One region of the Nonomuraea helvata genome, then DNA from elsewhere that is predicted to be linked to it. Evidence: riboswitches for the same ligand, from Rfam matches in the RefSeq annotation. Region 1 holds a riboswitch; each other region holds the start of a gene.
The links. Region 1 has a riboswitch for cyclic di-AMP ahead of ABD830_RS05785 (C40 family peptidase). Riboswitches for the same ligand answer to the same signal wherever they lie in the genome.
Positions count from the first base shown of each region.

Region 2: it holds a riboswitch for cyclic di-AMP, as region 1 does, so the genes downstream of both, ABD830_RS24630 (C40 family peptidase) here and ABD830_RS05785 (C40 family peptidase) in region 1, are expected to answer to the same signal.
Region 3: it holds a riboswitch for cyclic di-AMP, as region 1 does, so the genes downstream of both, ABD830_RS03915 (CHAP domain-containing protein) here and ABD830_RS05785 (C40 family peptidase) in region 1, are expected to answer to the same signal.
Region 4: it holds a riboswitch for cyclic di-AMP, as region 1 does, so the genes downstream of both, ABD830_RS23475 (hypothetical protein) here and ABD830_RS05785 (C40 family peptidase) in region 1, are expected to answer to the same signal.

Region 1 is NZ_BAAAXV010000001.1:1,265,286-1,272,964, reverse strand. It holds gene ABD830_RS05805 (response regulator) at 1-271, shown strand, start outside; gene ABD830_RS05800 (phosphotransferase family protein) at 272-1,333, opposite strand; gene ABD830_RS05795 (NYN domain-containing protein) at 1,468-2,790, shown strand; gene ABD830_RS05790 (C40 family peptidase) at 2,930-3,889, shown strand; cyclic di-AMP (ydaO/yuaA leader) riboswitch at 4,207-4,368, shown strand; gene ABD830_RS05785 (C40 family peptidase) at 4,421-4,957, shown strand; gene ABD830_RS05780 (hypothetical protein) at 5,054-5,860, shown strand; gene ABD830_RS05775 (M48 family metallopeptidase) at 5,876-7,195, shown strand; gene ABD830_RS05770 (glycosyltransferase family 4 protein) at 7,192-7,679, shown strand, end outside.
Region 2 is NZ_BAAAXV010000005.1:1,126,946-1,134,624, forward strand. It holds gene ABD830_RS24600 (MFS transporter) at 1-56, shown strand, start outside; gene cimA (citramalate synthase) at 371-1,948, opposite strand; gene ABD830_RS24610 (DsbA family protein) at 2,175-2,819, opposite strand; gene ABD830_RS24615 (O-methyltransferase) at 2,879-3,523, shown strand; gene ABD830_RS24620 (branched-chain amino acid aminotransferase) at 3,570-4,667, opposite strand; gene ABD830_RS24625 (3-isopropylmalate dehydrogenase) at 4,882-5,928, opposite strand; cyclic di-AMP (ydaO/yuaA leader) riboswitch at 6,027-6,170, shown strand; gene ABD830_RS24630 (C40 family peptidase) at 6,201-6,767, shown strand; gene ABD830_RS24635 (ROK family transcriptional regulator) at 6,801-7,679, opposite strand, start outside.
Region 3 is NZ_BAAAXV010000001.1:877,719-885,397, forward strand. It holds gene ABD830_RS03890 (DUF72 domain-containing protein) at 1-665, shown strand, start outside; gene ABD830_RS03895 (hypothetical protein) at 732-1,028, shown strand; gene ABD830_RS03900 (class I SAM-dependent methyltransferase) at 1,035-1,673, opposite strand; gene ABD830_RS03905 (BlaI/MecI/CopY family transcriptional regulator) at 1,778-2,152, shown strand; gene ABD830_RS03910 (C40 family peptidase) at 2,376-3,311, shown strand; gene ABD830_RS03915 (CHAP domain-containing protein) at 3,334-3,996, opposite strand; cyclic di-AMP (ydaO/yuaA leader) riboswitch at 4,009-4,157, opposite strand; gene ABD830_RS03920 (hypothetical protein) at 4,356-4,562, opposite strand; gene ABD830_RS03925 (hypothetical protein) at 4,698-4,889, opposite strand; gene ABD830_RS03930 (peroxiredoxin family protein) at 4,938-5,411, opposite strand; gene ABD830_RS03935 (RNA polymerase sigma factor) at 5,462-6,037, opposite strand; gene ABD830_RS03940 (hypothetical protein) at 6,440-6,892, opposite strand; gene ABD830_RS03945 (MarR family winged helix-turn-helix transcriptional regulator) at 6,972-7,415, opposite strand; gene ABD830_RS03950 (hypothetical protein) at 7,408-7,590, opposite strand; gene ABD830_RS03955 (hypothetical protein) at 7,592-7,679, shown strand, end outside.
Region 4 is NZ_BAAAXV010000005.1:886,518-894,196, reverse strand. It holds gene ABD830_RS23485 (MDR family MFS transporter) at 44-1,489, shown strand; gene ABD830_RS23480 (DUF5302 domain-containing protein) at 1,538-1,738, shown strand; cyclic di-AMP (ydaO/yuaA leader) riboswitch at 1,907-2,042, shown strand; gene ABD830_RS23475 (hypothetical protein) at 2,232-2,921, shown strand; gene ABD830_RS23470 (alpha/beta fold hydrolase) at 2,960-3,805, shown strand; gene ABD830_RS23465 (aminotransferase class III-fold pyridoxal phosphate-dependent enzyme) at 3,831-5,045, opposite strand; gene ABD830_RS23460 (carbohydrate kinase family protein) at 5,042-5,959, opposite strand; gene ABD830_RS23455 (TetR/AcrR family transcriptional regulator) at 6,006-6,590, shown strand; gene ABD830_RS23450 (class II aldolase/adducin family protein) at 6,628-7,266, shown strand; gene ABD830_RS23445 (DUF885 domain-containing protein) at 7,276-7,679, opposite strand, start outside.

The sequences.
Region 1 (7,679 bases):
TCCGGCGGTGACGCGCCAGCTCATCACGCACGTGTCCGACGGCGGGGCGGGGGAGCGCACCGAACGGGCCAGGAAGCTGCTCGCCCGCCTCAGCGAGCGGGAGCGGGAGGTGGCGCTGGCCGTGGGGCAGGGCAGGTCGAACGCCGAGATCGCGCGCGAGCTCTACATGAGCGTGCCCACGGTCAAGGCGCACGTCTCGCGCATCCTCACCAAGCTCGACCTCAACAACCGGGTCCAGGTCGCGCTGCTGGTCTACGACGCCGCCACGTAGTCACCCCGCCAGCAGCTCCTCGATCGTGGCCCGGTGCAGCACCAGGTCGTCGGGGTCGTCCGGCGCGGGCTGCTCGCCGAAGTGGATCCGGCGCTGCCACACCCTGGCCATGACGATGCCGTGCCGGAGGGCGGCGTACATCTCGTAGAAGTCCATGTCGCGGGGCTCGTACCCCGTCAATTCTTGATATTTCTGGCAGACGTCGTCGCGGCGCATGAAGTCGGGCATGCCGGGGAAGCCGGCGGCGACGGTGAGGTCCTGGAAGAAGCGGTGCAGGAAGATCATCCAGGACAGGTCCAGCTCGCGCGGGCCCACGGCGGCCATCTCCCAGTCGAGCACCGCGACGGGGGTGAAGTCCCTGAACACCATGTTCCCGATCCGGGCGTCGCCCCAGCACAGGACGTCCGGACCGGGCTCGTCCGGCCAGTGCGGCTCCAGCCACCGGAAGGCCCGCTCCAGCAGGGGGATCCGCCGCTCGCCGTGCGCCCACTCGTAGTAGGCGCGCTGCGCCTCCACGTGCGCGCGCAGCCCGGCCGGCCCGAACGGAGTCAGCTCCTCGGCCGTGAACCGGGCCTGGTGCAGCGCCGCCAGGACCGCCACGGCGGAGTCCTGCAGCCTGCGCCGGTCCGCCGGCGCCGCGTCCAGCAGCCAGCTCCCGAACGTGTACGGCATCACGTCCGGAGGCACCTCGCCGTCCTCGCGCTCCATGACGAGGAACGGCGTGCCGAGATGGGCGGGGTCAGGTTCGTACCAGAGGGCCCTGGGCGCTGGAATCCCAGCTTTTTCCCTGGCCAGGCGCATGATCCCGAACTGTGTCCGCAGGTCGTACGAGGGGAACACCGGAACGGACTCCACCGCAGGTGCGAGCCTGGCTACGCAGCGCGTTCCCCCTCCGCCCCAGTCGGCCGTGAAGAACAGGGTCTCGCTCGACATGCCGTTCTCGGACGGCCTGGACACTTCGGACACCGAAGCACGTGCGCCGACCCTGCCGCCCAGCCAGACGGCCAGGCGTTCGCGCAGCTCTTCCAGGTCGCGGGTGGAGGTGCGGATCTCATCTGTCACGGTCGGCCTCCCAGGCTCCGGCTCAGTCGTATACCGCCAACCAAGCGCTCGTCCATACAGGGATGACCGTTACGGTCAGGTACGCGGCAGCCGTACCCTTGTCTGAAAGGGCATGTCACGAAGGGACAAGTGGGATGAGTTCAGCGGGTGAAGGCCTGTCTCGCCCGCTTCCCGAGCAGGTGCGGCTGAATGTCGTCGATCTGGCTTCTCAGGTGCTCGGGACGATGCCCGCTGTCTCCATACCTCCGCCGCTGCGCGGCATCGCCAAGTTCGACCCCCGCAAACGTGCCAAGCTCGGCAGCGCGCCCATCGCGGCGCAGCTGGAGAACGACAAGAAGTTCCGGGAGCTGGTGGCCGAGTCGGTGGCCGCCGGCTGGCCCGAGCTGGTCGCCTCGCTGGCCGAGGGAAACGTGCCGCCCGCGGCCGACCCCGTGCTCGTGGCCGCGGCCGCGTACCTCACCCGGCCGCCCGGCTGGGCCGAGATGATCGAGGCCGCCCGCACCGACCTGGAGCAGTCGGCGGCGGCGGCCGAGGGGTCGGAGCGCGAGGAGGCGGTCACCCGGCTGCGCGAGCAGCTGGCCGCGCAGAAGAGCGCCGCCAAGGAGGAGTCCGACCGGCTGCGCGAGCAGATCAGGGCGGCCCGCGCGGAGAACTCCGACCTGCGGCGCAAGCTCCATGAGGCCCGCGAGCGGGCCAAGGCCGCGGTCCGCCATGCCGAGGAGATGGAGCACGCGGCCGAGGAGGCCAGGTCGGCCGCCTCCGCCGCCTCCGTCTCGGGCGAGTCCGAGCTGCGGCGGCTGCGCGAGCGCCTGGCCGACGTGGAGAAGCAGCTCGAGGCCTCGCGCCGGGCCGCCCGCGAGGGCAGGAGCATCGAGGACGCCCGCGTCAGGGTGCTGCTCGACGCGCTCCAGGACGCCTCCGCCGGACTGCGCAGGGAGCTGGCCCTGCCCACGATGATCAGCCGGCCCGCCGACTCGGTCGCCGCCGTCACCGGCGAGCGCCCCGGCGTGCGCGGGGTCCCGGCACGCGCCCTCGCCGACGACGACCCGCAGCTCCTCGACCAGCTCCTGGCCCTGCCGCAGGTCCACCTGATCATCGACGGCTACAACGTGACCAAGACCGGCTACGGCACGCTCACCCTCGCAGACCAGCGCAACCGGCTGATGACCGGGCTCGGCGGGCTGGTGGCGCAGACCAGGGTCGAGGTGACCGTGGTGTTCGACGGGGCCGAGCTCAACGCCCCCGTGCAGGTGGTGGCGCCCCGGGGGGTGCGGGTGCTGTTCAGCGAGCCCGGGGAGATCGCCGACGACCTGATCCGCCAGCTCGTCCGCGCCGAGCCGCCCGGCCGGGCCATCGCCGTGGTGTCGTCGGACCGCGAGGTGGCCGAGTCCGTCAGGCGGATGGGAGCCAGACCCGTTCCGTCTGGCTTGCTGCTGCGCAGGCTGGGCCGGGCCTAGATTACGGACCGGCCGGCCGGCGATCCAGCTCGGTCCTCCATCACGATTTGCCTCTTTGGGTGAGACCTCACCCGCCACTTCTGTACTATTTCGCCCCAGACATCATCCCCTGGGAGGCGACACAGTGAGGTTTGGCAGGGTGCCGGTTGCCGCGGGTCTCGCGTTCGGGCTGCTCCTGTCCCCGATGGGTCCGGCCCTCGCTGATCCCAAGCCGACGCTCCGGCAGGCCAAGGCCAAGCTCGAGAAGCTCAACGACAAGGCCGACAAGGTCGTCGACCGGTACAACACCGCCACGGAGCGCTACAAGGAAGCCAAGGGCGCTTACACCAAGCTGAACGACAGCTACAAGCGCAAGCTGGACACCGTCGCGGACCTGCGCGCCCAGGTGATCAACATGGCCGTCAACGGCTACAAGCTCGGCACCGACCCGACCTCCTTGCCCGGCCTGATCAGCACGGACGACCCCTCGGCCCTGCTGACGGGGCTGACGCTGGCCGGGCAGATCTCGAAGGAGGAGGCGGCGAAGCTGGCCGCGTTCGACCGCGAGAACCGCGGGCTGAAGACGGAGCGCGACAAGGCGGAGCAGGCGCTGGAGGCGGCCGACAGGGAGCGGGACGGCGTCGAGAAGGAACGCTCGGAGATCATGAAGCTGATCCGCGAGCAGAAGAAGCTGCTGAACAAGCTGAACGCCTACAATCCCGGCAATCCCAACAGCGTCGGCATCAAGTACACGGGCCCCGCCTCGGGCAACGCCGCCGCCGTCCTGCGCTTCGCCTACGCCCAGGTCGGCAAGCCGTACATCTACGGCGGGACCGGCCCACGGGGCTACGACTGCTCGGGCCTGACCCAGGCGGCGTGGCGAGCCGGTGGCGTGTCGCTGCCGCGTACGACGTGGCAGCAGTGGGCGTGGGGGGCCAGCCGCAAGGTCTCCTTGAACGACCTCCAGCCCGGCGACCTCATCTTCAGCAACGGGCTGGGCCACGTCAGCATTTACGCCGGCAACGGGCAGATCGTCCACGCGCCCCAGACCGGGGACGTGGTCAAGGTCGTCAAGCTCTCCTCTTACGGCAGCGGTCTCGTAGGCGCTGTCCGCCCGTAGTCGCCCTTCGCGGGACTCCGGCGTTGCCGGAGGTCCTCCTTGGAACGTTCCCGTCTCAGTGTGACAAATGCGACATTTGAGGCCTGACACAGCAGCGTGAAATCAAATGTGAGCAGGGTCACATTCCGATAACGGAACCTGGCCTTTCAGCAGGGGCCTTTCGCCTTACAGCCCCCTTTATCTGATCTTTACAGGCCATGTCTCGCTTTGCCGATTCTTGACGGTTCCGCGTACCTTCTGGCGTCGTCCCGCTTCCCAGCGAGACAGCAGAAGATCCGCCGGCCACCGCCCACATCCCCATGCGAATCCTTGATCGGGGCGGTGACCTGCCGAATCCGTGCAGCCAGGAGGCACGGAGCCGGGGACCCAGCGATCCCAGTTTCCCAGGGATCAGGGGTGAATCGGCGCGAATCGCGCCGTAGGGCTACTTCCAGGCCCGAACCCGTCAGCTAACCCGGTAGGCGTTCGTGGAAGTCCCAAGGAGAAATCCTGTCTACGTCCCCGAATAACCCCCGTCTGTCCCGCCTTGCCGTGAGTGGCGTAGCGCTCTCGATGACCGTGACGGCCGCAGGTCTGGTCCTCCATGCCCCAACGGCTCGGGCGGCAACGAGCACGACCGCTTCGACGGCCAAGGCGGCCACCACCGCCCGAACCTCGACGTCGGCCAGGGCCGCGGCGCTCAGGGCGGTCAAGGTCGCCCGGCAGAAGTCCAAGGCCCGCAAGGCCGTCGCCGCGGCCAAGCACCAGATCGGTGACCCGTACCGGTACGGAGGCACAGGTCCTGGTTCGTTTGACTGCTCCGGCCTCGTCCAGTACGCCTGGAAGAAGGCCGGCGTGAAGATCCCGCGCGTGACGAACAGCCAGTTCGCCCGCATCAAGAAGAAGGTCTCCTGGCGGCACCTCCAGCCGGGCGACCTGATGTTCTTCAGCGGGCTCGGCCACGTGGGCATGTACGTCGGCAAGGGCAAGATGGTCCACTCGCCGCGGACAGGCGAACGGGTACGCATCGACAAGCTGAGCAGATGGCGCAAGACGTCCTTCGTCGGCGCCGTCCGTCCCGGCATCTGACCGAGCCCCCGCCCGAACGCGTTTCGGGCGGGGCTCGTTCGTTCTGTGCTGAAGTCTCCCGTGGGCCGACTACGATCGGGCGTCGTGTCCGGGTGGATGAGTCGTCGGGTCGCGGTGGCCTCCATCGCGCTCCTCGCTCTCGCTCCCGCCGCCGCCCCCGCCCCTGATGCGCCGATCCTCCCGCAGGAGGCCCGCTACCTGTGGCGTGACGGTGCGGTCGTGGTCCACGGAGCGCGCTCCGTCGTCGTCGGCCACCACGCCCCGGATAGGGAGCTCCGCGAGCTCGCACGCCGGGCCGACGCGGCAGGGCAGCGGGTCTCGGGCGTGCTCGGCCGGCCGGTACGACCGCTGATCGTCGTCCCCGGCTCCGCCGCGGAGGCCGCCCGGCTGGCCGGGGTGGGCAGGATCGACGGGCTGGCCGCGCTGGCCGACGGCGGCCGGGTGATCGTCGTCCCCGAGCTCTTCGCCGAGCTCAACTCCACCGGCAAGGACGTCGTACTCGCGCACGAGCTCACCCACGTCGCGGCGGGCACCGACCACCTGCCCGTGTGGCTTTATGAGGGATTCGCCGACTACGTCAGTTACCGCGACTCAGGGCTCCCCGTGCGGACCGCCGCGGCCGAGCTGGCCGCCGAGGTGCGTTCCGGGCGGTTGCCGGGGGAGTTGCCCGGATCTGCCGCTTTCGCGGCCGACGGCCGGGACCCCGTACGGCTCGCGCGGGCGTACCAGGAGGCCTGGCTGGCGTGTCGCTTCCTCGCGGACCGGTTCGGTGAGGGGACGCTGGTGAGGCTCTACCGTGATGCCCAGGCAGGCGGCGTCGATCGGGCGCTCGCCGCTCTCGGGCTGTCCGCGGCCACGCTGACCGCACGGTGGCGCGACTACGTGCGGGACCAGCTCGCATGAGGGGGAGGAGCGGCGGTGGACGTTCACGCTCAAGAGGGGCAGGGGCATGGGGACGGGATATCTGTGAACGGGGACGGGGCACGTGAGGCCGCGGACGAGACGCGGCTGAGGCGGCAGGCGGCGGTGGCGGCCGTGGTGCTCGGCCTGATCATCGTGGCCGTGGCCGCCTTCAGCACCCCCTGGCACCTCCTCGCCTCCGGGCCGCCGGACCCCGCGCGTGACTTCACCGCCGCGCAGATCGCCAGGGCCGAGGCGTTCGACACGGCCACCACCGTGCCGAGCTACCTGTCGCTGGCGCTCACGCTCGTCATCGCCGGGCTGCTCGTGGCCACCCCGCTCGGCGCGAAGGCCGTGCGGTGGCTCAAGGGCCCGTGGTGGGTACGCGTGGTGCTCGGCGTCGTCGTCATCACCGTCATCGTCGAGCTGCTCAAGCTGCCGCTCGGCATCTGGTTCGAGACGACGTTGCGCGGCTACGGCCTGTCCACCCAGGACTGGGGGTCATGGGCCGGCGACCGGCTCAAGAACATCGGCGTCGAGACGTTCCTCCTCTGCCTCATGCTGCTCGTGCTCATGGCGCTGGCCCGCAGGATCAGGCGCTGGTGGATCCCGGCCGCCGCCGGCGCCTTCGTGCTGACGGTGGCGATGTCGTTCATCTATCCGGTGGTGTTCGAGCCGCTGTTCAACGACTTCACGCCCATGCGGCAGGGCGCACTCCGCGTGAGCCTGCTCTCCATGGCCCAGCGCGACGGCGTGCCCGTCGAGGACGTGCTGATCGCCGACGCCTCGCGCAGGACGACGGCGCTCAACGCGTACGTGTCCGGCTTCGGCGCCACGCGCCGGATCGTCGTCTACGACACGCTGCTCAAGGCCCCGATGCGGGAGGTCGAGCTGGTCGTGGCGCACGAACTGGGCCACGCCAAGCACAACGACGTCCTGTACGGCACGTTCGTCGGCGCCCTGGGCGCCGCTCTGGGCGCCATGCTGCTGTTCCTGGTGTTCGAGCCGGTACGCCGCCGCACGGGCGTCACGTCGATCGGCGACCCGCGCGCGGTCGGCGCGATCATGGGGCTGATGACCATCGGCTCGCTGATCATGGGTCCCGCCCAGAACCTGGTCAGCCGGCACATCGAGGCCAGGGCCGACCTGCACGCGCTCGATCTCACGCGCGATCCGGCCACGTTCATCGCCATGCAGAAGCGCCTGGCCGTCACCAATGTTTCCGACTTGTCGCCGGATGCGGTGGAATATGTGCTCTATGCCTCCCACCCGTCGACCCCTGAGCGCATCGCCATGGCCCGCGCATGGGCCACGTTGAACGGCGTCCCAGTGCAGTGAGTTCTATCGCGGAGCCGGGTGCCGGAGCCAAGGTCCTCATCGTCACGAACGACTTCCCGCCCAGACCCGGCGGCATCCAGTCGTTCGTGCACGGCCTCGCCCTGCGGACACCGGGCGTGGCCGTCTACGCGCCCGCCTGGCCGGGCTGCGAGGAGTTCGACGAGCGCCAGCCGTACCCGATCGTGCGGCATCCGACGCGGCTCATGCTGCCGGCGCCGGCCGTCGCGCGCCGGGCGGCCCGGTTGGTGGCCGAGCACGGTGCGGGGACCGTGGTGTTCGGCGCGGCGGCGCCGCTCGGGCTGCTCGCGCCCCGCCTGCGCGCGGCGGGCGCGCGGCGGGTGGTGATGCTCACGCACGGCCACGAGGCGTCGTGGGCGGGCGCGCCGGGCTTCCGCGCGGCGCTGCGCAGGATCGGCGAGCACGCCGACGTGGTGACCTACCTGGGCGAGTACACCCGCCAGCGCCTGGTCGCCGCCATCCCCCC
Region 2 (7,679 bases), on a different contig from region 1:
TCACGGCACTCGTGATGCTCGCACTCCCGAAAGCCGCAGTCGAGCACGCCGAGTAGAGAACCCATGCCGGGGCGAACGCCCGAACCGCCGACCCTGATCTCACGCCCGTCCATGCCATCGGGCGGGCGGGGAATCGTGGCCAGGTCGAACATGAAGCCGTAGTGAGATGCCAGCAGGGTGTAATCGTGGGTTTCGTTCTCTATGCAGAAGTCGTACGCGGCCTGCCAGGCGATGTGGCCTCCGGGTGGGCAGTTTCCGCTTTGGTTCTTGCCCAGGGACCGGGGAGCGCGAGGGGCCGGCGGGCCCCTCGCAGGGAGCGGAGCTCCTATGAGGCGGCCCGAGCGTCAGCGAGGACCGCCGTACCCCTCCTCTAGGCGGGTTTGTGGCCGGCGCGGAGGAGGCCGTACGTCACCGCTTGCTCGAGTGCCTGCCACGACGCCTCGATGATGTTCTCCGCCACCCCTACCGTCGCCCACTCGGCTGTGTCGTCGCTGGACGTGATGAGGACCCGGGTGATGGCGCCCGTGCCGTGGGTGCCCTCCAGGATGCGGACCTTGTAGTCCACCAGTTCGAGCTTCGCCAGCTCGGGGTAGAGCTTCTCGAGCGCCAGGCGTACCGCCTTGTCGAGGGCGTTGACGGGGCCGTTGCCCTCGCCCGTCGCGACGATGCGCTCGCCCTTGGCGTGGAGCTTGACGGTGGCCTCGCTGACCAGCTCACCGCCCTTCGTGCGCTCCACGATGACGCGCCACGACTCGACCTCGAAGTGGCGCCTGCGCTCCCCGTGTACGGTGTCGCGCAGCAGCAGCTCGAACGAGGCGTCCGCGGCCTCGAAGGTGAAGCCCCGCGACTCCAGGTCCTTGACCCGTGCCACCAGGGTCTTGGTGTTGTCCGGGGTCAGTTCGTAGCCGAGCTCGCGGCCCTTGAGCTCCACCGAGGCGCGGCCGGCCATGTCGGAGACGAGCATGCGCATGTCGTTGCCGACCGCGGCCGGGTCGATGTGCTGGTAGAGGTTGGGGTCGACCTTGATGGCGCTGGCGTGCAGGCCGGCCTTGTGGGCGAAGGCGGACGTGCCGACGTACGGGGCGTGGGAGTTGGGCGTGACGTTCGTGACCTCGGTGATCGCGTGGGCGACGCGGGTCATGTCGGCCAGGGCGGCCGGGGGTACGAGGTCGAAGCCGCGCTTGAGCTGGAGGTTCGCCACGACCGTGAAGAGGTTGGCGTTGCCGGAGCGCTCACCGTAGCCGTTGGCGCAGCCCTGGACGTGCGTCGCGCCCGCCTTGACGGCGGCCAGGGTGTTGGCGACCGCGCAGCCGGTGTCGTCGTGGCAGTGGATGCCGACCCTGGCGCTGGTCTGTACGGCCTCGTGGACGATCTCGGCGAGTTCGTCGGGGAGCATGCCGCCGTTCGTGTCGCACAGGGCGATGACGTCGGCCCCGGCCTCGGCGGCGGTCCTGATGACCTCGAGCGCGTACGCCGGGTTGGACCTGTAGCCGTCGAAGAAGTGCTCGGCGTCGAGAAAGACTCGCTGGCCCTCCGCGCGGAGGTGGGAGACCGTGTCGCGGATCATCGCGAGGTTCTCCTGGAGAGTCGTGCGCAGGGCCAGCTCCACGTGCCGGTCGTGACTCTTGGCGACAAGGGTCACGACCGGCGCGCCGGATTCGCGCAACGCGGCCACCAATGGGTCGTCGGCTGCCTGCACACCGGCCCGGCGGGTCGCACCGAACGCGGCGAGTTGCGCGTGCTTCAGGTCGAGCTCTGTTTGAGCGCGCCTGAAGAACTCTGTGTCCTTGGGGTTGGCGCCCGGCCAGCCCCCTTCGATGAATCCGACGCCCAGGCCGTCCAGCTGGCGCGCGACGACAAGCTTGTCGGCGACGGTGAGGCTGAGCCCCTCCTGCTGGGCGCCGTCACGCAGCGTCGTGTCGTAGACGTGGAACCGGTCGTCGGCCATCAGTCTCTCTTCTCTCGAAAGTTCGCAAAGTTCTCTGGGAAGGTCCCTGGAGAGTTCCTGGAAAACAAAAAGACCCCTCACGGACGTGAGAGGTCTGCGCGCTGGCGGTGTCCCTTTTCAGCCAGCGCGCCTGCCGATAATGAGCAGACCGTAGAACATGGTGCCACCCAGTCTGCCACATGGATTCACCATCTGGCACACCGATCTCACCCTCTGGGACAGTCCGCTACACGGTGACGCCGCTGCCACCGGTGATGACGCGCTCCAGAGTCGCCGCGTCGAATGCCTCGTTGCCCAGCGCCTGCCCGTTGAGCAGCACCGTCGGCGTGCCCTCCAGCCGTACCTTCGCGGTCTCCTCCAGATGGGCCTTCGCGTACGACTGCGCCCTGACGCATTCGTCCACCGAGGCCCCCGCCTGCCTGGCCGCCTTGACCAGGTCCTCGACGGCGAACCCGGACGCCTCGCCGTGCGGCGCCGGCTGCATGGCGTACAGCTCGTCCCTGAAGGCGAGCCAGCTCTCCTCGGGGACACAGCGGGCGGCAGCGGCGGCGCGGATGGAGTTCGAGCGCATGGGCTCGTCCCTGAAGATCGTCACGGGGTGGAAGACGACCTTGACCTTGCCCTCCATCGCGAGCTTCCTGAGGGTCGTGTCTACTCTGGTGTGAAGTTCCTTGCAGATGGGACAGTCGAAGTCCTCGTACAGGTCGAGCACGGGAGCGGTGCCCGACCGGTCGGCCAGGACCATCGAGCCGTCCACCTGCCGGGCCAGCCGCACCCCTTCGGACGACTCGCCCGGCTCAGAGAACGCCAGCGCCCCGAGTACGGCGAGGGCCACGCACGCGAGCGCCACCGCCAGCAACCGCTTCATCATCTGCCCACTCTCACCTCGTTGATCGCGCAGCCCCTACCTGAAACCGGAAGAATGGCCACATGAAGGCATATCTCCTTGACCCCGCCGTCGCCCAGTACGTCTTCGCCCACTCCACCCCGCCCGACCCCCTGCTGGAGGAACTCGCCAAGGAGACGGCCGAATCCACGGGGGACGCCGCCGGCATGCAGATCTCCCCCGATCAGGGCACCTTCCTCACCATGATTACCCAGCTCGTGGCGCCCCAGGTCGTCGTGGAGGTGGGTACGTTCACCGGTTATTCGTCCGTGTGCATCGCCAGAGGGCTGTCCGGTGGTCATCTGCACTGCTTCGACGTGAGCGAGGAGTGGACGTCCGTCGCCCGCCGCTACTGGGAGCGGGCGGGCGTGGCCGACCGGGTGACGCTCACGCTCGGGCCCGCGCTGGAGACGCTCACCGCCTTCGACCAGCCCATCGACCTGGCCTTCATCGACGCCGACAAGGGCAACTACCCCGGCTACTACGAGCTGGTCATGGAGCGCCTGCGGCCCGGCGGGCTGATCCTGGCGGACAACACGCTGCGCAGGGGGCACGTGGCGGACCCGGCGCACGACGAGACGACGACCGTGGAGATCAGGCAGTTCAACGACCTGGTGATCGAGGACCCGCGGGTGACCGTGCTCATGCTGCCCGTCGCGGACGGGATGACGATGATCAGGAAGAACTAGCCGAGAACGTGCGGGCCGGGCCCCGAGAGGACCCGGCCACCTCACGCTAGGCGACCTTGTGGATCCAGTTGTGGGTGTCGGGGCGGGCGCCGTACTGGATGCCCACGAGGTCCTCACGCACCCGCATCGTCACGGGACCGGGCGTGCCGTCCCCGATCGTCCAGGAGCGGTCCGCGCCCCTCACCGAGCCCACCGGCGTCACGACGGCCGCCGTCCCGCACGCGAACACCTCGGTGAGCTCCCCGGACGCGCACCCCTCCTGCCACTCGTCGACCGAGATGAGGCGCTCCTCGGTCTCCAGGCCCAGGTCGCCGGCGAGCTCCAGGATCGAGTCCCTGGTGATGCCGGGCAGCAGGGTGCCGGTCAGCGCGGGGGTGACGAGCTTGTCGCCGAAGACGAAGAACAGGTTCATCCCGCCCATCTCCTCGGCGTACTTGTGCTCGTGGGCGTCCAGCCACACCACCTGGTCGCAGCCGTTCTCCACCGCCTGACGCTGCGCCACGAAGGCCGCCGCGTAGTTCCCGCCGCACTTGGCGAAGCCCGTGCCGCCGGGGGCGGCGCGCGTGTACTCGGTGGACAGCCACACCGAGACGGGCTTGATGCCACCCGCGAAGTACGAGGCCGCCGGGGAGGCGATCACCATGTACTTGTACATCTTCGACGGGTAGTTGACGCCCAGCCCCGCCTGGGTGGCGATCATGAAGGGGCGCAGGTAGAGGCTGTGGCCCTCGGTCGTGGGCACCCACTCCTTGTCGGTCTCGACGAGGAGCTCGAGCGACTCGACGAACGTCTCCTCGGGCAGCTCCGGCATGGCCATCCGGAGGGCCGACTGGTTGAAGCGGGCGGCGTTGGCGTACGGGCGGAACGTCACGATCGAGCCGTTGGTCTGGCGGTACGCCTTGAGCCCCTCGAACAGCTCCTGCGCGTAGTGGAAGACCGAGGTGGCCGGGTCGAGCGAGAGCGGGCCGTACGGCATGAGCCTGGCGTCGTGCCAGCCCTGCCCCTCGGTGTAGTCGATCGAGATCATGTGATCGGTGAAGATCTGCCCGAAACCGGGGTTCGCCAGTACCTGCTCTCGCTCGGCCGCGGTGCGAGCGTGGTCGGATAGCTGCACGTCGAAGCTGAGCTTCTGAGCGATGGTCATGACGGAGGTCCTTCTCTCTGCGAAATCTGCCCAAACCTACAGAAATCTGCGGATAGGCGACGGTGGTCGGCGCTGCCCGCGGGCAGCCCCGTACTTCTTATTGTCTCGCTATATGGGATGGCAAGCGGCCAATGGGGTGGTTAGGCCGTTTGGACGCGAAAAAGCGCCCGGCGGTCCTTCGCGGACCACCAGGCGCTCTCGGGGCTAGGCGGTCCTAGCCGGATACTCGCGCGGTGATGTCGTCACCGATCTCGTGCGTGGTCCGGCCGGCCCAGCCGGCCAGCCGCTCGACGATGTCCTCGGCCACCGCCTGCTCGACCTTGGCCGCCTCGGCGTGCCGGCCGAGGTGGTCGAGGAGCATGGCGACGGACAGGATGGTCGCGGTCGGGTCAGCCTTGCCTTGACCGGCGATGTCGGGCGCGCTGCCGTGCACCGGCTCGAACATGCTGGGCGCGGTCCGCTCGGGGTTGATGTTGCCGCTGGCGGCCAGGCCGATGCCGCCGGCGATGGCCGCGCCGAGGTCGGTGATGATGTCACCGAACAGGTTGTCGGTGACGATCACGTCGAACCGCTCGGGCTGGCTCACGAAGAACATCGAGGCCGCGTCGATGTGGCAGTAGTCGGTCGTGACCTCGGGGAACTCCTCCGCCACGCGGTTGACCGTGCGCTGCCACAGATCGCCGGCGTAGGTGAGCACGTTGGTCTTGTGGACGAGCGTGAGCTTCTTGCGGGGGCGCGACCTGGCCTTCTCGAACGCGTACCGCACGACGCGCTCGACGCCGTAGGCGGTGTTGAGCGACTCCTGCGTGGCGATCTCGTACGGCGTGCCGCGCCGCATGGCGCCGCCGGTGCCCGCGTAGAGGCCCTCGGTGCCCTCGCGGACGACGATCATGTCGATGTCCTCGGCGGGCGTGTCGGCCAGCGGGGTATCCACGCCGGGGAACAGCTTGACCGGGCGCAGGTTGACGTAGTGGTCGAACTCGAAGCGCAGCTTGAGCAGCAGGTCGCGCTCGAGGATGCCCGGCGGGACGCTGGGGTCGCCCACGGCGCCGAGCAGGATCGCGTCGTAGCCGCGCAGCTCCTCCAGCACCGCGTCGGGCAGGGTCTCGCCGGTGCGGTGGTAGCGTGCGGCTCCCAGGTCGTAGTGAGTGGGCTCGATCTTCGTGCCCACTGCCTCCAGGACCTTGAGGCCCTCGGCTACGACCTCGGTGCCGATGCCATCGCCGGGGATGACTGCCAGACGGATGTTACGCGACTCCATGGGCCGTACCTTACCGCGTCGTCTCGACTGACGAACACTCCATCTCATTTCTCGGACGTCCGTTTTGTGCGTATTGCGGTTCTTTGACCGTTTCGTTAGAGTCCATCGGGCCTAATCCACGCAGCGGTTGCGTGGAGCCGGGGACCCACTTCCCCCCTGGGGCGAATCGGCACCCACCGCCGTAGGGCTACTTCCAGGCCCGAGCCCGTCAGCTAACCCGGCCGGCCGCATGGAAGGACAGACCCCTGTCTCGCATTGCCATTGCCCTGGCGGTGGGCGCCGCCGGGCTCCTGCTGGCCACCCCTGCCCAGGCTTCCCCCAAAGAAGACCCCACCACTCTGACCGACCCCACCACACTGACCGGCGCCGAGATCAAACGCATCCGGGAACAGCAGGCGCCGAAACCCGCCTGGAAGATCGCCGTCGACTTCGCCATGAGCAAACGCGGCACACCGTACGTGTGGGGCGGCGCCAGCCCGAGCGGGTACGACTGCTCCGGGCTCATGCTCAGGGCGTACGAGCACGGGGGGATCGAGCTCCCCCGCACCGCCGCCGAACAGTACGGCGCGTTCTCCAAGAAGATCGCCTGGAAGGACCTCAAGCCCGGCGACCTCGTCTTCTTCCACGGCCTCGGGCACGTCGGGATGATCTCCCGGCCCGGCTACATGGTCCACTCGCCGCACACGGGCGACGTGGTCAAGGAAGAGCGCCTGAGCGACTGGCGCAGGGAGTCCTTCGTGGGCGCCGTCCGCCCCGACCCCAAGGGCGTACGCCTCTGGGCCAGGCTCAAGGAGCAGCGCAGCGCTCCGGCGCCCGCCACGTTCAAGGCGACCCTGTAGGCAGCGCACACGCCCGCCTTCCCCGAGCCGTGCTCAGGGAAGGCGGGCGTCGAAGATGAGGTCCCAGGCGCGGGTCCTGGCGTGGGCGACCGCGCCCAGCAGGACGCCGCTGTCGCCCAGCGTGCTGGCCACCACCGCCGGCCGCAGCGGGCCCAGCTCGGCGATCCGGGTCTCGATGGCCGCGCCCAGGAGGTCGAGGTTGCGGCCCACGCCGCCGCTGAGCACGATCACCTCGGGGTCCAGCACCGCCGCGACCGCCACCAGCAATCCCCCGATGCGGCGGCCCTCGGCCTCCACCACCGAGCGGGCCACGGCGTCGCCGGAGGCCGCCGCGGCGAAGACCTCCTTGGCCGTGTCCAGGGTCAGCCCGGCGGCGCGGGCCGCGCGGACGACGCCGGGAGCCGCGGTCACCGCCTCAGTGGCGCCGTGGGCCAGGGCGTCGTCGGGCGGGAGCGCGGGCTCCTCCGCGGCGGGCACGTAGGAGACCTCGCCTGCAGCCCCGCGAGCGCCGACGTACAGCTCGCCGTTGATCACGATGCCCATGCCGACGCCGGTCCCGATGGACACGAGCGCGAAGTCGGACTTCCCCCGCCCCTCCCCGTGCACGTGCTCGCCGACGGCGGCCAGGTTGATGTCGTTCTCGATGACGAGGTCCACCTCGAGCGTGGCGCGCAGGCGTTCGGCCAGGTCGGGTCCTGGCAGGTTGGGGGCGAACTCCAGACGGCCGAGCGCGGGGTCGTACACGCCGGGCGATCCGACGACGGCGCAGGCGATGGCCGGCCAGTCGAGCTCGGCCTCCCGTGCTGCCGCCCGGCACAGCTCGCCGACCAGGAGGGCGAGTTCGGCGGAGGTGCGCGCGGTGTTGCGCCCGTCTGTCCGGCCGGCGAACGTGCCGCGAAGGTCCGCGACGGC
Region 3 (7,679 bases), 390 kb from region 1:
CAGCTGACTTCCGGTTCGTCGTCAAGCTCCCCAAGACCATCACGCACGAACGCCGCCTCACCGGCATCGAGGAGGACCTGCACTCCTTCCTGGACGCGATCGAGCCGCTGGGGCCCAGAGCCCACGCCCTCTGGGTGCAGCTTCCCGGCTCGTTCGGGCCGGCCGACGTCGGCGTCCTGGCCGCCTTCCTGCGCCGCCTCCCCCGCTCGCACCGGTACGCCGTCGAGGTGCGCCACCGCGCGTTCTTCGAGGACGAGCGGTCCGAACGGCTCCTCGAGCGCGTCCTGGCGCCCGTGGAGGCCGAGTGGGTCCCGTTCGACACCACGACCCTCTTCCAGAGCCCGCCGACCAGCGACGCCGAACGCGACGCCTGGACCAAGAAACCCCGCGTCCCCCGCCGCACGCGCGCCCTCACGGCCCACCCGATCGTCCGCTACCTGGGGCGGGACGCGGAGTCCCGCACGGTCGAGGGCTGGCAGGCGTGGCTGGACACGGTCGCGGGGTGGCTGAGGGAGGGCCGCTCTCCCACGTTCTTCCTCCACACGCCCGACAACGCCGACGCGCCGAAGCTGGCTCGCGCCTTCCACGAGGCGGTACGCACCCGCCTGCCGGAGCTGGCTCCCCTGCCCGAGCCCCAGCCGATAGACCCGTTGACCCTCTTCTAGCCGCGGAGCCTATGGTGGAGGGAGAGAGCGCCATCAAGCCGAATCGGCGTTGCAGAGGAGGCTGCGATGAGGGAGCACTTCGTCTGGGTGTCGACGCGCCGCATCAAGCCGGGCGCGTTGGACGCATTCGAAAGGGCATGGCGCCCTGACCCGTATCCGGAGGGCCTGCGCCATGCGTACGCGTACTGGTCGGAGGACGGGCTGGAGATCACCGGGGTGTCGTTCTGGGATTCCAGGGAGTCCTGCGACTCCTGGCGGGGCTCCGAGGCCGAGACGCGCCGGCGTGAGGCCATGGCCCCTTATGTCCTGGAGGAACGGGAAGGCTTCTACCGCGGCCGCGAACTCGGCGTTCCCGTACGATAAGCCGCCTCAGGGGGCGTCTCCGACGGGCTTGCGGGCCGCGAAGCGCTCCACCATGCCGATCTTGAATCGGTCGTGCCGCTCGACGGTGAGGCCCTGCTCGCGCGCCTGATCGAGCTGGCGGCGCAGGAAGTGCTCGCCGCCCAGGGGAACGGTGACGAGTTCGAGCAGGCGCTGCACTGCGCGGGCGGGCCATGCCGAGGCGGCGACGTGGTCGGCGAGCAGGAGCAGCCCGCCGGGCCGCAGCACGCGTGCCATCTCGGCGACCGCGCGCCGGTGGTCCGGGATGGCGCACAGGGAGAAGGTGCACACGACGGTGTCGAAGGCGCCGTCAGGGAAGTCGAGCGCCTGGGCGTCGCCCTCGCGCAATTCGGCCTTCAGGCCGAGGCGGGCGGCCCGCTGCCGGGCTTGGTCGAGCATGGCCGAGCTCCACTCGATCCCGGTCAGCCGTACATCCTCTGGGTAGTGCGGGAGGTTGAGCCCGGTGCCGACGGCCACTTCGAGGACGTCGTCGGTGGCCTGGGAGCAGATCCAGGCGCGGGTGTCGCCGAAGAAGTGCCGGTCGAAGAAGCTCATCTGCTGGTCGTACGAGTGCGCGTGCCTGTCCCAGTAGCGGCGCAGGCGGTCGGTGCGCTTGTCGGACGTCATCAGTGACTCCTCCCCAAGGACCGCCCGGACGCCCCGTCCTGACGGGAAAGTCGCATCTACGATCGACGGTAGCATTGCGTCGACCGCAGCAGAGAGGGCGTCAGATGGTGCGTGGCCTGGGAGAGCTCGAGTCCACGATCATGGATCGCATGTGGGCCATCAAGCAGCCCGCCTCGGTCAGGGACGTCCTGGAGCATCTCCAGAAGGAGCGCCCCCTGGCCTACACCACGGTGATGACCGTGATGGACAAGCTCCACACCAAGGGCCTGCTCAAGCGCAAGCCCGTCGGCCGGGCCTACATCTACGAAGCGGTGTCGTCCAAGGAGGCCTACACCGCCGACGTGATGCGCGACTCCCTCGCCAGGAGCGGCAACCGGGCGGCCACCCTGGTGCACTTCCTTGAGCGGCTCACCCCCGAGGAGGCGAGCGCTCTGGAGGCGGCGCTCCAGGTGTACCCGCCGAGCGGGCGCAGATCGTGACGGCGGCGATCCCCGCCCCGGCTGTCCGTCCGCTCACCTCCTACGAACGGGCGTCGTAGCGCTCGGTCCTGCCGGCCGCGCCTCCGCTCCAGAGCAGCTGCCACGAACCGGCTGATGAGCCCGTCGACGTTCTGTACTATGTCGCCTCAAGTTAGAAGATTTACGAGGAGGCATCGTAGTGGCCGTGCCGACGTGGCTCTGGCGGACAGCATCAGCCGCAGCCTTGACACTGGCCGCATCGGTCGCCACCCCGGGCGCCGCCCTCGCCGAGCCGTCGCCCGCCAAGGCCAGGGCCAAGCTGGTGAAGCTCAACGAGCAGGCCGACCAGCTGGTCGAGAAGTACAACCAGGCCGCGGAGACGTACAAGAGCGCCAAGAAGAAGTACGGCGCACTCAACGCCGAGCTCAGCCGCAAGGACGCCCGGGCCGACGCCCTCCGGCGGGACCTCGTCACGGCGGCGGTCAACGACTACCAGTCGGGCCCGTACCCGGCCTGGGGCCGGCTCATCGGCCAGGGCGACCCGGAGGCGCTGCTGGGCAGCATGGCCTCACTCCAGCAGATCGCCGAGGCCAGGGCGGCGAAGATCCGGGCCTACGACGCGGCCACCAAGGAGCTGCGCGATCGCCGCAACGACGCCAAGCTCCTCCTGGCGGAGGCCGACAGCGCGCGCGACCAGGTGGGCGACGAGAAGGCGAAGGTCGACAAGCTGGTCAAGGAGCAGACCAAGCTCCTGCGCCGGCTGGGCGCCTTCAACACCGGCGACCCCAACAGCCCCGGCATCGAGTACACCGGCCCGGCCTCCGGCAACGCCCGCTTAGCGCTGCAGTTCGCCTTCGCCCAGGTGGGCAAGCCGTACCGGTACGGCGGCACCGGGCCGGGCTCGTACGACTGCTCCGGCCTGACCCAGGCCGCCTGGCGCCGGGCGGGCGTCGAGCTGCCCCGCACCACCTGGACGCAGTGGGGCTGGGGAGCCGCCCGCCGCGTCCCGCTCGACCGGCTGCAGCCCGGAGACCTGCTCTTCAGCAAGGGCCTGGGACACATGGGCATGTACGCCGGCAACGGCAAGATGGTCCACGCGCCCCAGACCGGGGACGTCATCAAGGTCGTCGACCTCGACGACTACTGGCGTACCCGCCTCCTCGGCGCGGTCCGCCCCTAGCAGGCCAGGGCGGCCGGGTCCGTCAGGGCTTGTACTGGGGATAGCCGTAGCCCACGACCTGGGACGTGGGCCGGATCCGCACCTCCACCCGGCCGTCGTCCGTGTTGCCCTCGATCGTGGTGATCGTGCCGTTCCTGTTGTCCTGCTTGACCAGGCCCATGTGCTCGATGCCGCTGATGCTCTTCGTCTGCCAGGCGAAGAAGACCACGGCACCGGGCCTGGGGACGGCGCCCCAGCGCCTGTTGGCCTCGAACCACTTGGCCCAGGTGACGGTGTAGGCGTCCCAGCCGACGGTCGGCCGGGCGCCGGCCTTCTCACCGACCCAGGCGACGAACATGGCGCACCACGGCGCGTTGGCGTAGGACTGCGGCGTGCCGCCGTCGCGGGCCACGGTCTCCGCCGCCCGGGGCGATGACATGTACCAGCTCTGGAACGGGGTTCCGCCGCCTGCGGCGTTCTCGGCCACGCCGATCTGGGACTCGGCGATTCTGATCACTTCCTGCGCGGTCACCTGGCCGGGAGACTTCTGAAGGGTGCCCCATTGCGACGTTCGCGTGTCGGGCCGGTGATGGACCGCGAAGGTCGGCGTACCGGCGAGGCCCGCGCCCACGGCGACGCTCATGCACAGGGCGAAGCGGGAAAGGTTTCCGGTCTGCGGGGCACCCGTGAAGATGTTCTTCACCATAGGGCGGATTGCTCCTTGCTTCCATGCCGCCTACCGGGTTAGCTGACGGGTTCGGGCGTGGAAGTGCCCTATGGGCGCCCCGTACGGAAGCGCGCCGATTCACCCCAGAGAAACTGCGGGTCCCCGGTTCCGCGAGCTCGCGGATTCGGCGGCCGCGCCATATCTACGCGACGTCGTTCGCGCAGGTGAAGCGCGGTCTGGGCAATGCGGAAGGCGCCATGCGGCGTCTGGTTCTGCCGCAGATACGCCTAAGTAGCACGAAAGTATTCGAATGGCATGTAAAGGTGCAAGCAGCACCGGCGGATATTCGCGCGAAACCCCCGTAATATGAATGATTGACTACCTGGTCTTTGTCCTTTCTAGACTTTGGGGCCGATCGGGCGTTCCGTGAGCGACTCCGCCAGGCGGTCAGCGAATTCGGCGAGCCAGTCCAGTCGTGGCCCGCTGCGCGCGATGCGGAATCCGTGGCGGCGACCCCAGAACGCAGCCTGGACGGCATGGAACTGGGCCCAGCGCCGGACGCGTTCCCGATCGATCTCCGCCGCCTCGGCGAAGACGTCCAGCATGCGGTGGCAGCGTGCGCGGCAGATCCTCGGCATCCTGGCGTAGCCGCCGCTCCCAGGCGTCCGCCTGCTCCCGCAGCCGGGGCAGGCCGGGTGGCGCGGGGACGGCCAGCCGGAGGTTGATCCGCCCGGCGACCGTCACGCGCCGCCCCGCCGTCGCACCGGGACGACGACCCCGACGCCCCCGTGCATGACCGCACCGTCCGGCACGCATCCCCAGCGCGCCAGCAGCTCCTCCACGATCGCCGGCAACTCGGCGAGCCACGCCGCCCCGGGCTCTCCTTCCCGCTCGACGGTGCTCCGGGCGAACCCCTCCGGTATCTCGATCATTCGGGCACCTTACGCGCCGGAGCCCGTCGGTGGGCGGCCGGCTCGCGGTCAGCCGCTTCTGCCGGCGCGGAGACCCCGCACAGCGGCCATGATCCCGTTCTTGTCGTAGCCGCCGGTGGGCATGGTGGCGCCGTGAGCGTGGCGGATGACGCCCTGGGAATCGATGAGGATGCTGCCCGACTGCTGCAGCGAGCCGAAGACCTTCCTGCTCAGGCCGATCATCTCGTGCGGGGTGCCCCGGCGCCCTGTGAGGACGGGGAGCGGTACCCGGCGCCTGGCCTTCCACGCGGCCGCTTCCTGGCGGTCCTCGGGAACCGCGACGAACACCTGGGCGCCGTCAGCCGCGAGCTCGTCGCGGCACCGGATGAGATCCTGGACGTGCCCGTTGCAGACCGGGCACGACGTCGACCGCATGAAGTAGATGAGCACGGCATGATCGCCGCGATGGTCGGACAGGCGCACAGCCTGGCCGTCGGTGTCCTCCAGCACCACGTCGGGTGCGGGCGATCCGGTTTCGAGCATGGCGGAACTTCCCCTTCAATCTCGGGATCGTGGAAATGCGTCGGCTCAGGTCAGGCGCCGGCGGCTTCGGAGTCATGCGGGCCCCCGGCGGGGCCGGTCATGTCGCCCAGGCTGAGCCGGAGCCGGGTGCGAGCCCGGTGCAGCTGGGATTTCATGGCGGCGTTGCTCAGGCCGAGGACCTCCGCGACCCTCCGGCCCGGGTAGCCGAGCACATCCCGCATGATCAACACTCTGCGCTGAACCTCTGGCAACTCCCTGATCGCCTGCGCGACGAGTTCGGCTTCCAGGCGCCGGATGGCCTCGTCCTCGGCCGAGGTCATCAGACCGGCACCGGCCTCCTCGTCGCGGTCGAACAGCAGCCGCCCGCGGCGCAGGCACTCGTTCCGGACGATTCTGAACATCCACGACGCCAGCGCCCCAGTGGCGCGCAGCGAGCCGATCTTCCGGTAGAGAATGATCAACGCTTCCTGTGCGGCGTCTTCGGCGTCCTGTGGGGACGCGCAGAGATGCTCCGCGAAGCGGCGCACATGCGCATGGGCGCCATGGATGACCGCGGTGATCGACTCGCGATCACCGGCCTGCGCGGCCTCGATGAGCTGCGCGCTCGCCCACGAGCGGTCAGCCACGTCCGCGCCCTTGCCACCGGTGCAAGGTCGTGAAAAGCGCCCGACGCGCAGCCGGGATCACGACGTCACCCATACCCCATCTCCTTGTCAGCGTGGTCATCACTCCATAAGAGGCCCCCACACCGCAAAAGGATTCGCCGGCGAGCCGCCGGGGTGCCGGCTCCTGCCAACCGATCCTCAACAGTTCCTCAATCGTGGCCGCCTACGCTGCGAGCATGAACATCGGTCTCCCCGAAATCATCCAGTACCTGGTCTTCCTGGCGGTGCTCTGGCTCGTCATCTACACCGCCGTACGGGCGGCGATCCGTCCCCGCAAGTGACACCCCGCCCTCAGCCTTGCTGCGCGCGCAGGGCGCGCTGAGCGAGCAGGCCGCGCGGCGATCCGCAGGAGGCGCATCGGGCTCACGCCCCCGCGCCGGAGCCGGGCCGTACGATCATCAGGACCACGACGATCGCCCACGCCAGGTTGTAGAAGCCGGAGACCATGCTCAGCTGGCGCAGCCGTGCGGAGTCGCCGTCGCCGGGGTCGGCGAGCGCCTGACGCTGGCGCGGGTAGATCTGCGTGGCGAGCAGCAGCGCCGCGGCAGCGGTGAGGACCATCGAGACGATGATCCAGATCTCGTCCATCCGCCCCTGGACGCCGGCCATGATCATGCCGACCAGCGGCACGATGAGGCCGAAGACGGCATACCCGCCGGTAATGCGGTGCAGGGCGACGGCGACGTCCCTGCTGCGTCCCTCTCCGTCCAGCGCGGGCGCGTAGCGGGGAAACAGGCTCGTCGCCACGGCCGAGCCCCCGACGAACACGATGCCGCCCAGCACGTGCACGGACAGCAGGACATGTTCGAGCAACATATCTTCCTCCAACCTTCAGGCTACCTGAAGCTTAGAGCATGCTTCAGTCACCCTGAAGGTTGGCTTGCTCGAGAGACCGTCAGCCAGCCGATTCGCCCGTGAAGGCGGCGAGGACCGCCTGGCCGAGCCGGCGCTGGAGGGGATCGGCCGCAGGGCCGAACAGCCGCTCGTCGACCTCGCCCACCACGTCCGTCGCTGCCTGGAGCAGGCGGGAGCCGTCCGGCGTCAGCTCGATCACGGACGCCGAGCCCGCCCGGACGGTGTGGTCGTGCACCAGCCCCGCCGCCACCAGCGCCTTCACTGCCGCGTGCACGCTCTGCACCGTGATGCCCGACATGCGGGCCAGATCGCTGTACGACGCGCCGGGCACACCGGAGATGTGCCCCAGCAGCCCCAGCCGGCTGACCGTCAGGCCCAGCGGCGCGAGAGCGGAGCCGAGCTCGTTCTCGATGCGCCTGGCCATCGTCAGCACCACGATGGAAGGGCTGGTCACTGGCGGGGCGGGGCGACCGTCGTCACTCACCCCACCAGTTTGGCAGCACCCGCTCGGCCTCGAGCCTGGCCCGCACGACGCACCTCAACTGAACCAGGGAACGGCGGGCCGCGTACCCCTCTTCGCGCACGCCGGCCTGATCCGGCAGCGGCGAGAGGTCATCTGATCTCCAGACCTGGGCGACGGTGTGGGAGGATCTGGCCACGATGGGTCCGCTCTCTGTGGTGAGGTGGGTGCGCGCGGCGAGCTTCGCCGTCACGTGCGCCGCTCTCGCCACGCTCGGACACCTGGCCG
Region 4 (7,679 bases), on a different contig from region 1:
CATGTAAGGAGTTACATGTCAATCTTCACATGTGAATACTGACATGAAGTCTCGTGGCAACGGGCTCGTCCTGCTCGCCGTGCTCGGCGGGATGTTCCTGGCGATGCTCGACCAGACGATCGTCGGCACGGCCCTGCCGCGCATCACCAGCGAGCTGGGCGGCAGCACGCTCTACGTCTGGGTGGTGACGGCGTACCTGCTCACCTCGACGGTGACGGTGCCGCTCTACGGCCGGCTTTCCGACCAGCACGGGAGGAAGCCGCTGCTGCTGGTCGGGATGGTGGTGTTCGTGGCGGGCTCGGCATTGTGCGGGGCGGCCCAGGACATGGCGCAGCTCATCGGCTTCCGCGCGCTCCAGGGCCTCGGCGCGGGCGCGCTGCTGCCGCTGTCGATGGCGTTGGTGATGGACATGTTCCCTCCGGGGCCGGGCAGGAGCGGCGCCCGCGTGCAGGGCGCGCTCGGCGGCGTGATGGGGCTGACGTACCTGGCGGGGCCGTTCCTCGGCGGGCTGTTCACCGACCACGCGAGCTGGCGGTGGTCCTTCTACGTGAACGTGCCGCTCGGTCTCGCGCTGATCGCCATCGTCGTGCTCCGCCTGCCGCACCGGCCGGGCACCGGAGGCGGGCGTCCCGACTACGCGGGCATCGCGGTCTTCACCGTGGCCATCAGCGCGCTGCTGCTGGGACTGACGGAGAAGGGCCTGGACCGGCACACCTGGACCGACGCCGCCGTGGCCGGGCCGATCGCGCTCGCGCTCGCGCTGCTCGCGGTGTTCGTGCTGGTCGAGAGGCGGGCGGCCAGCCCGATCATGCCCATGCACCTGTTCGGCAACCGTACTTACACGCTCGTGAACGTCACGTCGTTCTGCACGGCCTTCTGCATGTACGCGGGAGTCGTGTTCCTGCCGCGTTACTTCCAGGAGTCCCTGGGCGTCAGTGCCACCGAGTCCGGGCTGAGGATCTACCCGATGACGCTGGCGATGGTCGTGGGCAGCGCCCTCATGGGGGCGCTCATGTCCAGGACCAGGGTCTACAAGCCGTGGCTGGTCGTGTCGCCGTTCCTGCTGGTCGCGGGCACCCTGCTCTGCGTCAACCTGACCGCGCACACCGGCGGGGCGCTCCTGGCGGGCTGGATGCTGCTGATCGGGCTGGGCATGGGCCCGATGCTGTCCGGGCTGACCGTGGCCGCGCAGCAGTCGGTCGAGCCGCAGTACATCGGCACCGCCTCGGCGAACCTGACCTTCTTCCGCCAGATCGGCGGCTCCGTCGCGCTGGCTGTCGGCGGCACCCTCTACGGCTCCACCGTCGCCGCGGACGCGCCCGTGCACGGCCTGGCCGCCGCGCACGCCTCCGCCGCGGCCGTGGTCATCCCGTCGCTGGGCGTGGCGGGTGCGGTGATCGCGCTGGTGGCGCTGGTGGCGATGCCGGGCAGGCGGCTGGAGGTCCCGGCAGTCCCGCAGAGCAGGGTGGAAGCCGGTTTCGCGTCATAAGCGGGCCCATGCGAAGCTGTGAGTGTCCCCAACACCATGGAGGTCCTCATGGCGGATACACCGGAGCAGGAAGTCAGCGAGACTCCCGAGGACGAGTTGAAGCGCAAGTTCCGCGAGGCGCTGGAGCGCAAGCGTAACCAGCAGGCGGGCTCGGGCGCGGGTGGCAGGGGCGGTGACTCGTCGAAGATCCACGGGTCGCACGGTCCGGCTGCGAGTAAAAGATCGTTCAGGCGCAAGAGCGGCGGCTGAGACTGGTCAATTTCAGGGGGTACGGCAGCGCCGTGCCCCCTTTTTTCTATGTCGGGGTAGGTAGATCTTCTGCCCGATTCATGACGAAGTGTTTGCGTATGTCCGGAATGCGTGGTTAGAGTGTTGGCCAATTCACAGCCGGTGGCGTGGACCTCATCCAGGAGGAACAGCCGGCTGGCGCCGAATCCCGAATGCTCGGGAACCGGGGACCCACCGCAATTGGGGTGAATCCGACCGTGTGTCGGTAGGGCATCTCCACGCCCGAACCCGCCAGCTAACCCGGTAGGCGAGATGGAGAGGACATGTTAACGACTTGGACGATCGCGTCGAACCCTCGGACAGCGTGATAGTCGCCGCCTCCTGAGCGGCCCCTTCCCCAGGCTCCTTCCGCGCTCTGCGTAGCTTTCCCCCTTGCCAGGTGCTTTGCCCTGCTACGCCCTTTTTCGAGTGAGCGCAACCTCCCCTGCCCCCGTCGCGAAGGACTTTACTTTTCATGTCTGCATGTCTTGGCCTGCGTTCACTCGCTCTGATCACCGCCTCCACGGTAGGCGCGCTGACCATCGCCGGCACCGCGGCTCACGCCGATCCGAACACTGAGGACAGGGTTCTGCTCAAGGGCTCGACCACGGCTTCGTACTTCTGGGACGACTCCTCCGGCAGGGCCGGTGACACCGGTCTGCCCGCCAGCGGCAAGCCCATGCAGAAGGGCCTGGCCGCCAGCCCGAGCTGGCCGCTCATGACCGAGGGTTACGCGATCTACAAGGGCAAGAAGCTGCCCTTCTTCGTCGGCGACCGTGGCCCGGGCGCGCCCTCCAGCAGCGGGGTCATGCTGGACCTGGACGCCAAGACGTTCGCGGAGCTCACCGGCGGCACCTTCAACTCCGACACGCTGGGCGTCGACGGCATCGGTGGCGAGGGCCACATCAAGGTCGACTACGTCATCACCAAGTGGGGCAAGGGGCCCGGCAAGAAGAACTACCCGGTCGCGTTCTCGACCGGCGCCTGGGCCGAGCAGGACGACAACCCGGCCGAGCCGCCCGCGCCCGAGCCCGCGGCCGCTCAGGACGTGCCCGCACCACCGGTCTCGAAGACCGCGGCCGCCATCGTGGCCGGCGCCGTGGCCGTGGCGGGCGGCAGCCTGGCGCTCACCAGCGACCGCGTCCGGAGCCTCATCAAGCTCTGACCTTTACGGGCTGCTACCAGAATGTCATTCTGGTCGTCGTGACCACCCGTGTAGCCGCGAACGGCATCGACATCGCCTACGAGAGCTTCGGTTCGCCCGAGGGCCGTCCCCTGCTCCTCATCATGGGGCTCGGCGCGCAGCTCATCCACTGGGACGAAGGGCTCTGCGAGCTGCTGGCAGAGCAGGGACATCACGTCGTACGGTTCGACAACCGCGACGCGGGCCTGTCCACCCACTTCCATGACGAGGGCGTTCCTGCGCTGGGGGCGCCCTCGCCGTACCTGCTGGACGACCTGGCCGACGACGCGGCGGGGCTCATGGACGCCCTCGGCTGGCCCGCCGCGCACGTGGCCGGCGCCTCGATGGGCGGCATGATCGCCCAGGCCCTGGCCATCCGCCACCCCGAGCGGGTGCTCACCCTGACCTCGATCATGTCCACGCCCGGCCCCTCGGTGGCCCCGCCGACGGAGGCCGCACTCGCCGCCCTCATGGCCAGGCCGCCCGCCGGTCGCGAAGCGGTGCTGGCCCACGCGCTGCGGACCTGGTCGGTTCTCGGCTCGCCCGGGTTCGACCTGGACCACGAGAGGATCAGTGAGCTGGCCGGGCTGGCGTACGACCGCTGCTTCGACCCCGAGGGCACGGCCAGGCAGCTCGCCGCGATCATGGCCTCGCCCGACCGCACGGAGCTGCTCGCGGGCGTACGGGTGCCCACGTTGGTGGTGCACGGGGAGGCCGACCAGCTCATCCCGGTCGCCGCCGCCCACGCCACGGCCGCGGCCATCCCCGGCGCCCGTCTGGTGACCTACCCGGGCATGGGCCACGACCTGCCGCGCCCGCTCTGGCCGTCCTTCGTGGACGAGATCACCAAGCTCACCGCCACCTGACCCCCGCTCTCCGTCGCGACGGGGGCTAGCCGAAGTGGGCGCGGGTCTCGGCGAACGCCTGGTCCGTGCCCTCGAGCGCCTTGGCCACGTCCGCCTCCGTGTGCGCGGCCGACATGAACCAGTTGTGCCATGGGTGCAGGTAGACCCCGTGCCGCAGGCAGGCGTCGCTCCAGTGCATCGCGACGGAGAGATCGGCGTCCCCGTCGAAGCTGAGCCACGGGATCGTCACCGGCCCCGTCTGGTTCACCACGAACCCGTGGGACTTGGCCTGCGCGAACAGCCCCTCGCGGAGCTGCGTGCCGGCCCGCTCCATGGCCCCGATGCCGTTCTCGTCGCGCAGGGTCTCGATGGTCGCCTTGGCCGCCGCCATCGCGACCGCCGAGAACCAGAACGAGCCCGTGGAGTACAGCGTCTGAGCAGGTCCGCGCAGCGCGTCCGTGCCGGTGACGGCCGCGATCGGGTAGCCGTTGGCCATGGCCTTCGACCAGGCCGTCAGGTCAGGGCGTACGCCATAGGGCTCCCAGGAGCCGCGCAGGTCGATCCTGAACCCCGCCCGCACGTCGTCGATCACCAGCGCCGCACCGAGCCGGTCGGCCAGGGCCCGGGCGCCGCGCGCGAAGGCGGGCTCCACCAGTTCCTGGTCCTCGAACGAGTCGTGCTTGAACGGCGTCACGATGATCGCCGCCACGTCCCCCTCCACGCTCGCCGCCGCGGCCTCCAGCGACTCGAGGGAGTTGTACGTGAACTCCACCAGATCCGCCCGCTCGTTGGGCGTCGTGCCCGACACGGACGGTGTGCACCAGGGGTCCGCCCCGTGGTAGGCCCCGTGCGCCATCAGCACCTTGGTCCGGCCGGTGGCGGCCCGCGCGACCATGAGGGCCTGGGTGGTGGCGTCGGTGCCGTTCTTGGAGAACATCGCCCAGTCGGCGCTGGGCACGGTGTCCACGAGCAGCTCGGCCAGCTCCACCATGACCGGGCCGGGGCCGTTGAGGCAGTCGCCGAGCGCGGCCTGCCTGGCGGCGGCCTCCTCCACGCGCGGGTGCCGGTGCCCGAGCACGATCGGGCCCCAGCTGCACATGAAGTCGATGTACTCGCGCCCGTCCACGTCCCACTGGCGGCAGCCCTCGCCGCGTTCGAAGAACTGCGGGAAGCCCGGGGCGAAGAGGGCGGCGTTGAGGTGCCCGTACATGCCGCCGGGGACGACCTTCAAGGCCCGTTGGCGGAGTTCTGCGTCGGTCATCCGAGGATCCTTAGAGTCGAGTCGAGGTCGGTGAGGCCGGCGTCCGAGCCGAGCCCCGTGGCGACGCGGGCGGCGGCGGCCGTGCCCCAGCGGGCCGCGGTCAGCACGTCCTGGCCGTGCAGGAGCCCTGTCAGGAATCCGGCGCAGTACGCGTCGCCGCAGCCGGTCGTGTCCGAGACGTCCGTCTTGAGGGCGGGCACCGGCTCCGTCCCGTCCGGCGTGACCACGAGACTGCCTGACGCGCCCAGCGTGACGAGCACGCCGCGCGGCCCGTCCGCCAGCAGGGCCCGGGCGGCCTCCTCGACATCGGAGCAGCCGGTCATGAGGAGCGCCTGCGACTCGTTCGGCAGCACGTAGTCCACGTGCGGCAGAAAGGCTCGGGCCATTCCCAATAAGTCAGGCATCTCCGAAAGGAGGTCCATCGTGATGATGGTGCCCGCGGCACGCACCGAGTCCAGGAGGGCGAAGAACGCCGGGTCGCCCAGGCCGAACGTGACGTCCATCCCGCCCAGGTGGATCGCCCGCACGCCACGCAGCACGTCGGCGTCCAGATCCGCGTACGTCACCGTGAGGTTCGCCCCGGGCACGTGGAAGCTGGGCCGCCCGCCGTCCGGCCTGATGGGCAGGATCGAGGCGGCCGTCTGCTCGCCCGTCCTGCGCACGAGACGTGAGACGTCCACGCCGCGCTTGGTGAGCACCGCCACCAGGAAGTCGCCCAGCTCGTCGTCGCCGATCGCGCCCATGGTGACCACGGGATTGCCCAGTTTGGCCAGGTCGACGGCGGTCCCGGCGGCGGCGCCCGCGGCGGTGAGGCGGATCTGGTCCACCAGTACGGTGTCCTGGCCCTCGGGGATGTGATCGACGGGCCTGGCGAGAATGTCGACGATGTGGACGCCGACGGTGGCGACGGTCATAGTCTAAATAGACAGACGTCCGAATAAAAAGTCAATGGAGGAGCCGATGCCCAAGATCGTCGATCACGACGAGCGCCGGCGCGAGGTCCTGTCAGCCGCCCGCCGGGTGATCGTCAGGGACGGCATCGACGCAGCCACCACGCGGGCCATCGCCAAGGAGGCCGGATACTCCAACGGCGTGCTCGCCCACTATTTCGCCGACAAGGACGAGATCATGCTGTCGGCGCTGCGCCAGTCGCACCAGCGCATCCGTGACCGGCTCACCGGCAAGATCGAGGGCGTGACCGGGCTGGCCGCGCTCCGCGAGCTGCTGCTGGACAACCTGCCGCTGGACGCGGAGCGCACCCAGGAGAGCCGGCTGGAGGTCAGCTTCTGGAGCCGCAGCCTTGCCTCGGAGCGCCTGGCCGAGGTGCAGCGCGCGGAGGCGGACGAGCTGCGCGGCGCCGTACGCGACCTGCTGGGGCAGGCCCGTGCGGCCGGCGAGCTGCGCACCGACGACAACCTGGACGACCTGACCGAGCACCTCCTCGCCCTGATGGACGGCCTCAGCCTGCACCTGCTCCTCTACCCCGGACGGCTCAAGCGCGTCGACGTCGAGCGCCTCATGCTCCAGGCCCTCGATCACATCTGATTGCTGTAATTCGGACGACCGACTACATTCCCACCATATGAGCCTGCGCGAGCAGTTATGCGAGTACGGCCGCCGCGCCGTCGAGCTGGGCCTGGTCATCGGCACGTCGGGCAACCTGAGCGTGCGCGAGGGGGAGCTGGTCGCGGTCACGCCCTCAGGGGTCGCGCTCGACCGGCTGACCCCCGAGATGTGCCCCGTCGTGGACGTCGAGGGCCACCTCGTGGAAGGCGAGCTCCAGCCGTCCAGCGAGACGCCCATGCACCTGGCCGTCTACGAGAGCACGGACGCCCGGGCCATCGTGCACACGCACTCGGTGTTCGGGACGGTCGTGGCCACCACCATGACGGAGCTGCCGCCCGTGCACTACAACGCGCTGCTGCTCGGCGGCACGGTCAGGGTGGCCGAGTACGCCACCTACGGCACGCCCGAGCTGGCCGCCAACGTGCGGGCGGCGCTGGAGGGCAGGCGGGCCGCCCTGATGGCCAACCACGGCGGGGTGACCATCGGGGCGACGCTGGAGGAGGCGTTCGAGTCCACCCGGCTGCTGGAGTGGCTGTGCGAGGTGTACGTGCGAGGGCTCGGCGTCGGCAAACCGATCATCCTCACGGACGAGCAGCTCGGCGCCGTGGTCGAGCGCGCGCTGAACCCTCCCACCTTCCCACGCAGAGAGCTGTGACAGCGCTACCTATGACAGGGCCACCTGCTCCGCCAGCCCCAGGGGCAGGCCGCCCGACCCGGCGATCTTGTCGTGGAACTCCTTCAGCGACCCCTTGAACGACTGCCGGATGCGGTCGATCTCGATCGCGCCCGTGAGATAGGACGGCGCCTGCGTGGGCCAGGCGCAGTAGCGGTTCACCTCGCCCTGGGCCGTGCCCGGAGACAGTGACGCCTTGGTCGCCATGAACGTCTCCGCCTCCTCGATCGACATGTCCTCGCAGTGCAGGGCCGTGTCCACGACGATCCTGGCGGCGCGGAAGATCCGGCAGTCCAGGTGGGCCAGCTCGGTCGCCGGAGTGTCGAAGTAGCCCTGCTCGTGCAGGAGCTTCTCCACGTACAGGGCCCAGCCCTCCGTGAAGTACGAGGTCCGGA